Regions from separate parts of the Alteromonas sp. 5NW40-0090 genome, predicted to be linked through region 2. Evidence: predicted binding sites of a transcription regulator. Region 2 holds the regulator's gene; the other holds the start of a gene.
What was found. Region 2 encodes LexA, which represses DNA repair genes until DNA is damaged. Its sites were predicted from a motif close to TACTGTATNNNNATACAGTA; they were not measured.

Region 1: a site for LexA is predicted at 1,942-1,961, ahead of AC27KT_RS12940 (DUF7218 family protein). Genes of this name have one in related genera too.

What each region holds. Positions count from the first base shown of each region.
Region 1 covers NZ_BAAJLT010000009.1:177,294-180,728, reverse strand. The annotation lists gene AC27KT_RS12945 (carboxylesterase/lipase family protein) at 52-1,536, opposite strand; gene AC27KT_RS12940 (DUF7218 family protein) at 1,629-1,892, opposite strand; gene AC27KT_RS12935 (hypothetical protein) at 2,211-2,972, shown strand; gene AC27KT_RS12930 (pyridoxal phosphate-dependent aminotransferase) at 3,270-3,435, shown strand, end outside.
Region 2 covers NZ_BAAJLT010000002.1:111,532-114,966, forward strand. The annotation lists gene AC27KT_RS02565 (hypothetical protein) at 1-1,652, shown strand, start outside; gene lexA (transcriptional repressor LexA) at 1,765-2,391, shown strand; gene coxB (cytochrome c oxidase subunit II) at 2,973-3,435, shown strand, end outside.

The sequences.
Region 1 (3,435 bases), on a different contig from region 2:
AACCCTTTAGTTTTCATCATCAATAAATGTTGCTAAGACAAGTGTAAACTCTCAGAACTCAAACGCTTCCCATAACGCTCTTTTCAGCGAGTTAGGGTCTTCTTCCTCAACCGACTGGTTGTCGAAGCGCATCGTTTTGCGACTCTCTTTGGTGTATTCACTCCATCCTGGTGCCCCCTGTTTTGCAAATCTCACCCAATAGTTTTGCATCGCCTGACTCAGTTCTTCAGAAGGGTTATTGCCAACAAAGTTACTTGCTTCTTTTGTGTCTATAGTATCGAACGTATACGGAACATCGACAAAATGTGCGGCTCCAAGCTCACCACCGTAAGCGTCCGACTTCCAGCCAAAATTGTATTTCCACACAGTATTGCCTTTTTCAGTTAGAAGCTCTGCTATCTGGATAGCTGGCATTCTAAACGTATAATCAGACTGAATGTCAGCATAGATATCGCCATAGGAATCATGATGGGTTTTTTTGTAAACCTTTGGTGCATTCTCACCCAAGTTTAAATCATGTAAGAAAAGCGACACCTTGCGCTCGTCAATCTTTTCAATTTCATTGCCTGGCACTAAATACAATCTCGATTCTTGATCTGTACTACCGACGATGGTTGGAATAGACGGGTTAGCACCGTTTTTGAGGCTCAACATTGGTGAATTGATGATCAGCTCGCCATCAACTACGGGTAAGAATGCGGTACCGCCCCATGATAGCATCCCCCATTCACGACGACTTTTAATAGCGTTACCGATATCTACCACGCCTTTGACTAATGCCTCAAACGGCACGTTTGATAGTGCTGCCAGTGTAGGTTCGATATTCAATTTTTTCGCAAATGCTCGTGTCACTTCTGCGGCTTGCGCTTTAGAAATAGCCTGCATAGGGGGGCTTTGCATTATGGCTTTATCAAACAGGGTATTTGCCCGACTGCTCCCAAGTAGGATTGCTACGCTGCCTGCGCCGGCTGACTGCCCGAATAAGGTGATGTTGCTTGGATCCCCACCATAATCTTCAATATTGTTTTTAACCCACTTAAGGGCAAGAATTTGGTCTAAAGTACCCCGATTATCAGGGGCGCCATCAATATGCATAAACCCATCTACGCCTACTCGGTAATTGACAGTGACGATTACTACGCCTTTTTGGGCGAAGTGTGACCCATCATAAACACCTTCTCCGGCGTCCGCTCTAATGTAAGCCCCCCCTGGAAGCCATACCATAACAGGCCTTTTATTATTATCTGAAAACGCGTCTTCAGGCGCCCAAATATTTACGGTTAAGTCGCCAGGTGCGCCGACTAATTTTACATTCTTTCCTCGCCCTGGTTGTGGTACTGGCGGTTTCATCTCTATTGCGCGCAGTACACCCTGCCACGGTTTTATCGGTTCTGGTGCTTGAAAGCGTTTAGTTTTGACAAAAGGGTCAGCTGCATAGGGGACGCCGTAAAAAGTAACAACATTATTTTTAAGACTGCCTTGTACCTTGCCAAGATGAGTTGAGATTGTAATGGTGTCATTTGATTCCATTGACATACTTGTCGCCTTACTGAGGGGGGAAGCTGCAGCAATAAGCAATATTGAGCAAAAGCAGAGCAGTCTATATGAGCTGTCCATAGTCTATTCCTTTAATGGTTGCGCAACGCTTTGATTAATTGCTCTTTACTCATGTTCGAGCGGCCTTCAATACCTACTTCTTTGGCTTTTTCATACAGCTCATCTTTAGTACGGTTTTCGTACTTCTTACCTTTTCCACCGTCCTTTGACGGTGTTTGCTCACTGTTAGCTTGTGCGTTAGCAATGCGTGCTGATTTCTCTTTACTATAGCCTTCATCGCGCAAGGCTTCGTAAGTGTCGTCGTTTTTAATTTGGGTACCGTGATCCTTAGCCATAGTTAACTCCTGTTTTGCAATTAAATTACTAAGATAGTTACTTCAGAAGTAGCGTAAAAGTTTACAGGTAGCCGAGCTACTTTTTAAATATTGAGGCTGCACCAGTGAAATTTAGGGCGACTTACTTTTCCATCTTTCAGACTAACTAATTCTGATATTCAGTGATTTTAATTTTCTAGTGTCGAAAAATTTTACGGAATAGGGGTGTTTAATTTTAAGTGTCTGATATTAAAATAAATAATAAATGGATTAGATTTTGCTTAAGTATCGCGGAATACAAGTGGAATAAAAGTTAATAAAATCAAAAAAGGAATAAAGATGTATTTGAAAAACGTTTTATTGTCAGTAGCGTTTATGGGATTAGCATCATCAGCGTCGGCTGGAATAATAATTGAAAGCGATGCTCAAAACAGAACAATTATTAGCTGGACTGGAAGTTGTTCTGATTGTTTAGGTGTAAAGGGAGACGATGGTTTTTTAGATGCAGTAGATGTGTCAGGTAACATTGTTGTAGATGGCTTTATTTATGGCGAAGACTTTCGGTTTAATTCGTCTAACCTTTATTCATTTCAATACGATGGTCCATCAAATCACGTAGACAATTTAATTATATATAACGCGAGTTATTCTTCAGAAGATACTTGGATTGATAACTCTGACGCTATATTTAACGACATTGGACGGACTGATTTTGTCACTCCAATCACTGGTACGGTTCCTCCAGAGGGCTATTACGCTGAATTTGGCGAGAACTTGAGCGTATCAGGTAAAATTACAGGTGATTTGGAAAGTTATTTCTTATCGATATCTTTTGATACTTATGTCCCTGTGAACCAGTCGACCGGCGAATATATTAAGATGAGTACTTTGGTCAATACAGGTGAAGAAGCTCTCTTAAAATTAGTCAGATTCGATTTGGAGTTTTTTGACGACGGAACTTGGTATATCAGAACTGATGAAGAAGCTTATGATATCGGCCGAAACGCACAACTCTCAGTTGCTCGAGTTTCAGAGCCTGCATCTTTTGGCATTTTTATATTATCTGCCGCTGCTTTTTTGCGACTAAAACGCAGGAAGTAAAGTCAATAGCTGAGCTATTTCAATTACTACATAGATAAAGCGTGTTCGTACACGCTTTTATTTTTTATCACTCCTCTCTAAAAAATGTCATTCATCGCAAACGCCTAAATGCTAATAAAAGCACTGCACCGCAATGTAACCGCTTAACACATTAAAACTACTTACATTGTCAATTTTAGTGCATTTTGTGCACGTAAAAAGTGCAATAGTGTCAATGAGTTAGCGTTTTTAGGCTATTGCGCGTTTAAAACCAAGCCTTTAGTCTAAAGACATTGTAGATGGAAGGCAGAGCGAAATATGAATAAAAACGTACAACAAACCTCGGTGAATTCTTCTCGTCGTAATTGGTTAAAATCTGTGGGATTAGGCGCCGGAGCCGTGGCGCTGACTACCAGCGTCGACAGCATAATGGGAGACCTGCGTGCGGCGGGAATGCCCACCGAACATTTTCCCTCGGCTACAC
Region 2 (3,435 bases):
GGTTCTACGATATTGATAGCGACGGTATTGAAGAAATTGCATACCTCCACGGCGATCATTATTACGATGCGACTTCTATCTCCATTCATAATGTAACAACTGGTGAGAAGTTACAGCAGTTCGATGTCGATGGTGTATCAACCCTTTCTTTTGGTAATGTAGATGACGACGCGTCTATCGAGTTGGTGACTAACAATGGTTACGTCTTCGATATTAATAGCGGCACAAATCAATGGCTTTTTGGCAATGGGTTTAGCGACGCTTACGTCGCGGTCGGTGACATGAATAACGACGGTGTCGATGAAATCATTGGTGCCGACCGTTGGGAGAATATTTCAGTCTACTCAGCGGTATCGAAAAGTAACTTGGCGACAGCTGAGCATAACGATATCTGCGATTTGAGCTATAGCAAAGATAACCATTCAAATGAGGGAATGCTTGTAATTTCTGAGTGCCAGTGGGGAGAGGTGAAAGCTTTCACGCTTGAAGGTGGTCAAATTTCGGAACAATGGAGCGTTATTCATGATACGTATAGCGGTATGTCGCTTTTAATCGGCGACCTGAATAACGATAGCCGAAACGAAATTATCTGGACCGGCGACAGCGAAATTCAGGTTGCACAGCAAGATGCTGAGGGCGACTACGTCTTATCAGATATACGAACTGAAGCACAATCTTCTAATTACTTTGCTGCCGGCTGGGCCCCTTTTGGTGATAATGATGAAAGAGCTGTCTTTGTTAGTGAGACAACTAACTACTACACATCAATTCAAGTGCTGTCAGTTAACAAGGATAATGAGGTTACCATTAGCGACGAACTCGGCGACGATGTTTTTGACTACAGCAGCCCCGTTGTTACTGACTATAACAATGATGGCGTGGGTGAATTATTCACAGGAGCTTTGAATAGCAATACATCATTCAACGTAGTTAAGTTGTCAGATAACTCAATTCAGTGGTCGCTGAGCCAAAATCAAAACAGCCAAGTCTCACTCATCGAAGCTGTAGACGTTAATGACGATAATTTTGTTGATGCGGTCATTGTCGAAAACAATCGACTCAAAGCATTCGATATTGAAAACCAAGTCCTCATCGATTCTGTCATCAACGAGTTTTCAATTGATGCTGTCGCTGAGCTCACCAATAATGGTGAACACTTCTTTGCTGTTAGTGGCTATGAATCATTAAAGCTCTATACAATGCGAGATGGCGAGTTTGTCGGACTTAATGAACTAGATGTTTCTTGTAGTCAATTGATAAGAATTAATGCCGATGGCGACGACGCCTCTGAGTTCGCATGCTTAGATAGAAACTACAATAGAATAAATATTTATGACGTAACAAATGACGCCTTGGTACTTAAGGACGCCATAACGCCTACATTCAATCTTCAAAATATAGCCGTTATTCCGACGACATCGTCTAATCAATCAATACTTGGCATTTACCAAGCTGAAGAATATGACTCATCGTATGGTTATTATGACAACGTTGCTTACCGAGTCACTGAAATAGATAACAAAGGACATGTTATTTGGCGTAGCCCTTCCATTGGCATTAATCATGTCGATGGTATGCATACCCGAGAGAACAATGCCGGTGAAGTAGAGCTTCAAATAGGTAATCCGAACATGGCCCTTCTTGTGAAATAAAGGTAAGACACTTGTCGCTATCTATTGCTTATGGCAAAAGACGCGGCAAGTGCTTGTTATTTAGTTTTAGGTGTATATACTTACAGGAACTGTATGAACAGACAGGTCTTTTATGCGCCCACTCACAGCTCGACAAACAGAAGTTTTAGAACTTATCAAAACCACCATGCAAGAAACGGGGATGCCGCCCACGCGTGCGGAAATCGCTCGTCAACTTGGTTTTCGTTCTGCCAACGCTGCAGAAGAACATTTGAAAGCCTTGGCGCGTAAAGGCGTGATAGAAATTCTGCCGGGTACCTCTCGGGGTATCAAACTCAATATTCCCCTCGAAAATGACGTACCTGAAGAAGAAGGCCTACCTCTCATTGGACGTGTGGCGGCGGGTGAGCCAATTTTGGCGCAAGAGCATGTAGAATCACACTACAAGGTAGACCCTGCACTGTTTCAACCTCAAGCAGACTTTTTACTGCGTGTTAACGGCATGAGTATGAAAGACATAGGTATTCTAGATGGTGACCTCCTTGCTGTGCATCGCACCACCGATGTTCACAATGGCCAAGTCGTTGTGGCACGTGTAGACGAAGACGTTACGGTAAAGCGTTTAGAGAAACGTGGTCGTGAAGTATTACTTCATGCCGAAAACGAAGAATTTGCACCTATTCGAGTAGACCTAGCCAACGAACCTTTTGCTATTGAGGGGATCGCAGTAGGCGTTATAAGAAACGCGGACTGGATGTAAGGTTTTAACACCTTCAACGAAAAGCGGCGCACTAGCCGCTTTTTTTATGCCTTTTATTGCTTTATTTCTACCAGTTTTCTGGAGTTAGGGTGTACAAGCACGCTTTTAAAAAATGAACCCAACCAAAACTGTCAGAAAACGTATTAAGCGTATTTTGCCCGTGAATGAACTACTGAATATGCATTCATTATTTTAAAGTCTGTTTGAAAATAAATATTTACAACCTATTAGTTGTTGATTTTATGGTCAAATGATTGCTCATAGAACCTTTGGGTTGTTCAAAATGTGCGTTTGATTTCATCCTCGCTTAGTACATGCTCATTTCTTTTTCCATCCAATATGTAACGTAAGGCTGCCACGGCAAATGATTAAAAATTGAACGCTTCGTTAAATTTTTAACAGAAAAGACTAGACGGCACGGCATTATTGCGCAATTCTTAGACAGAGATTAACAAAATAATAACAATGACTCTAAATTTGTTTTACAAGTTGAGGTGATGGGTCAATCGTTCGCAAACCATTTGGTAGGGCATCGCGCAAAATAATCAGCGTTTTTGGTCTTGCTATTACGGAGGTGCTGAGTGAAACAACTAACGACCGTTTTCGCAAAATGGTGTTCAACAATACCGTTTTTGCTTTTTTCTCCTTTGCTTCTTGCCCAAGAAGTCAGTGAAGAGGCTTCTTCACTTAATTTAAGACGCGGTGCCACCGACATCAGTGGTCAGGTTTACGACCTCCACATGCTGATGTTTTTTATATGCGTTGGCATTGCTGTTGTAGTGTTTGGGGTTATGTTTGCCTCGATGTATCTGCACAGAAAGTCCCGTGGCGCGAAGCCAGCAAATTTTCATGAGAACGTGAAGGTTGAAATTGCTTGGACCGTTATTCCTTTCCTTATTCTTATTTTCATGGCGGTACCCGCAGCGAATACCCTAATTGCTATGGAAGACACGTCTGAGCCTGACATGACGGTGTTAGTAACAGGCTCTCAATGGAAATGGCATTACAAGTACATGGATAGCGACGTAGAGTTTTATTCTTTAC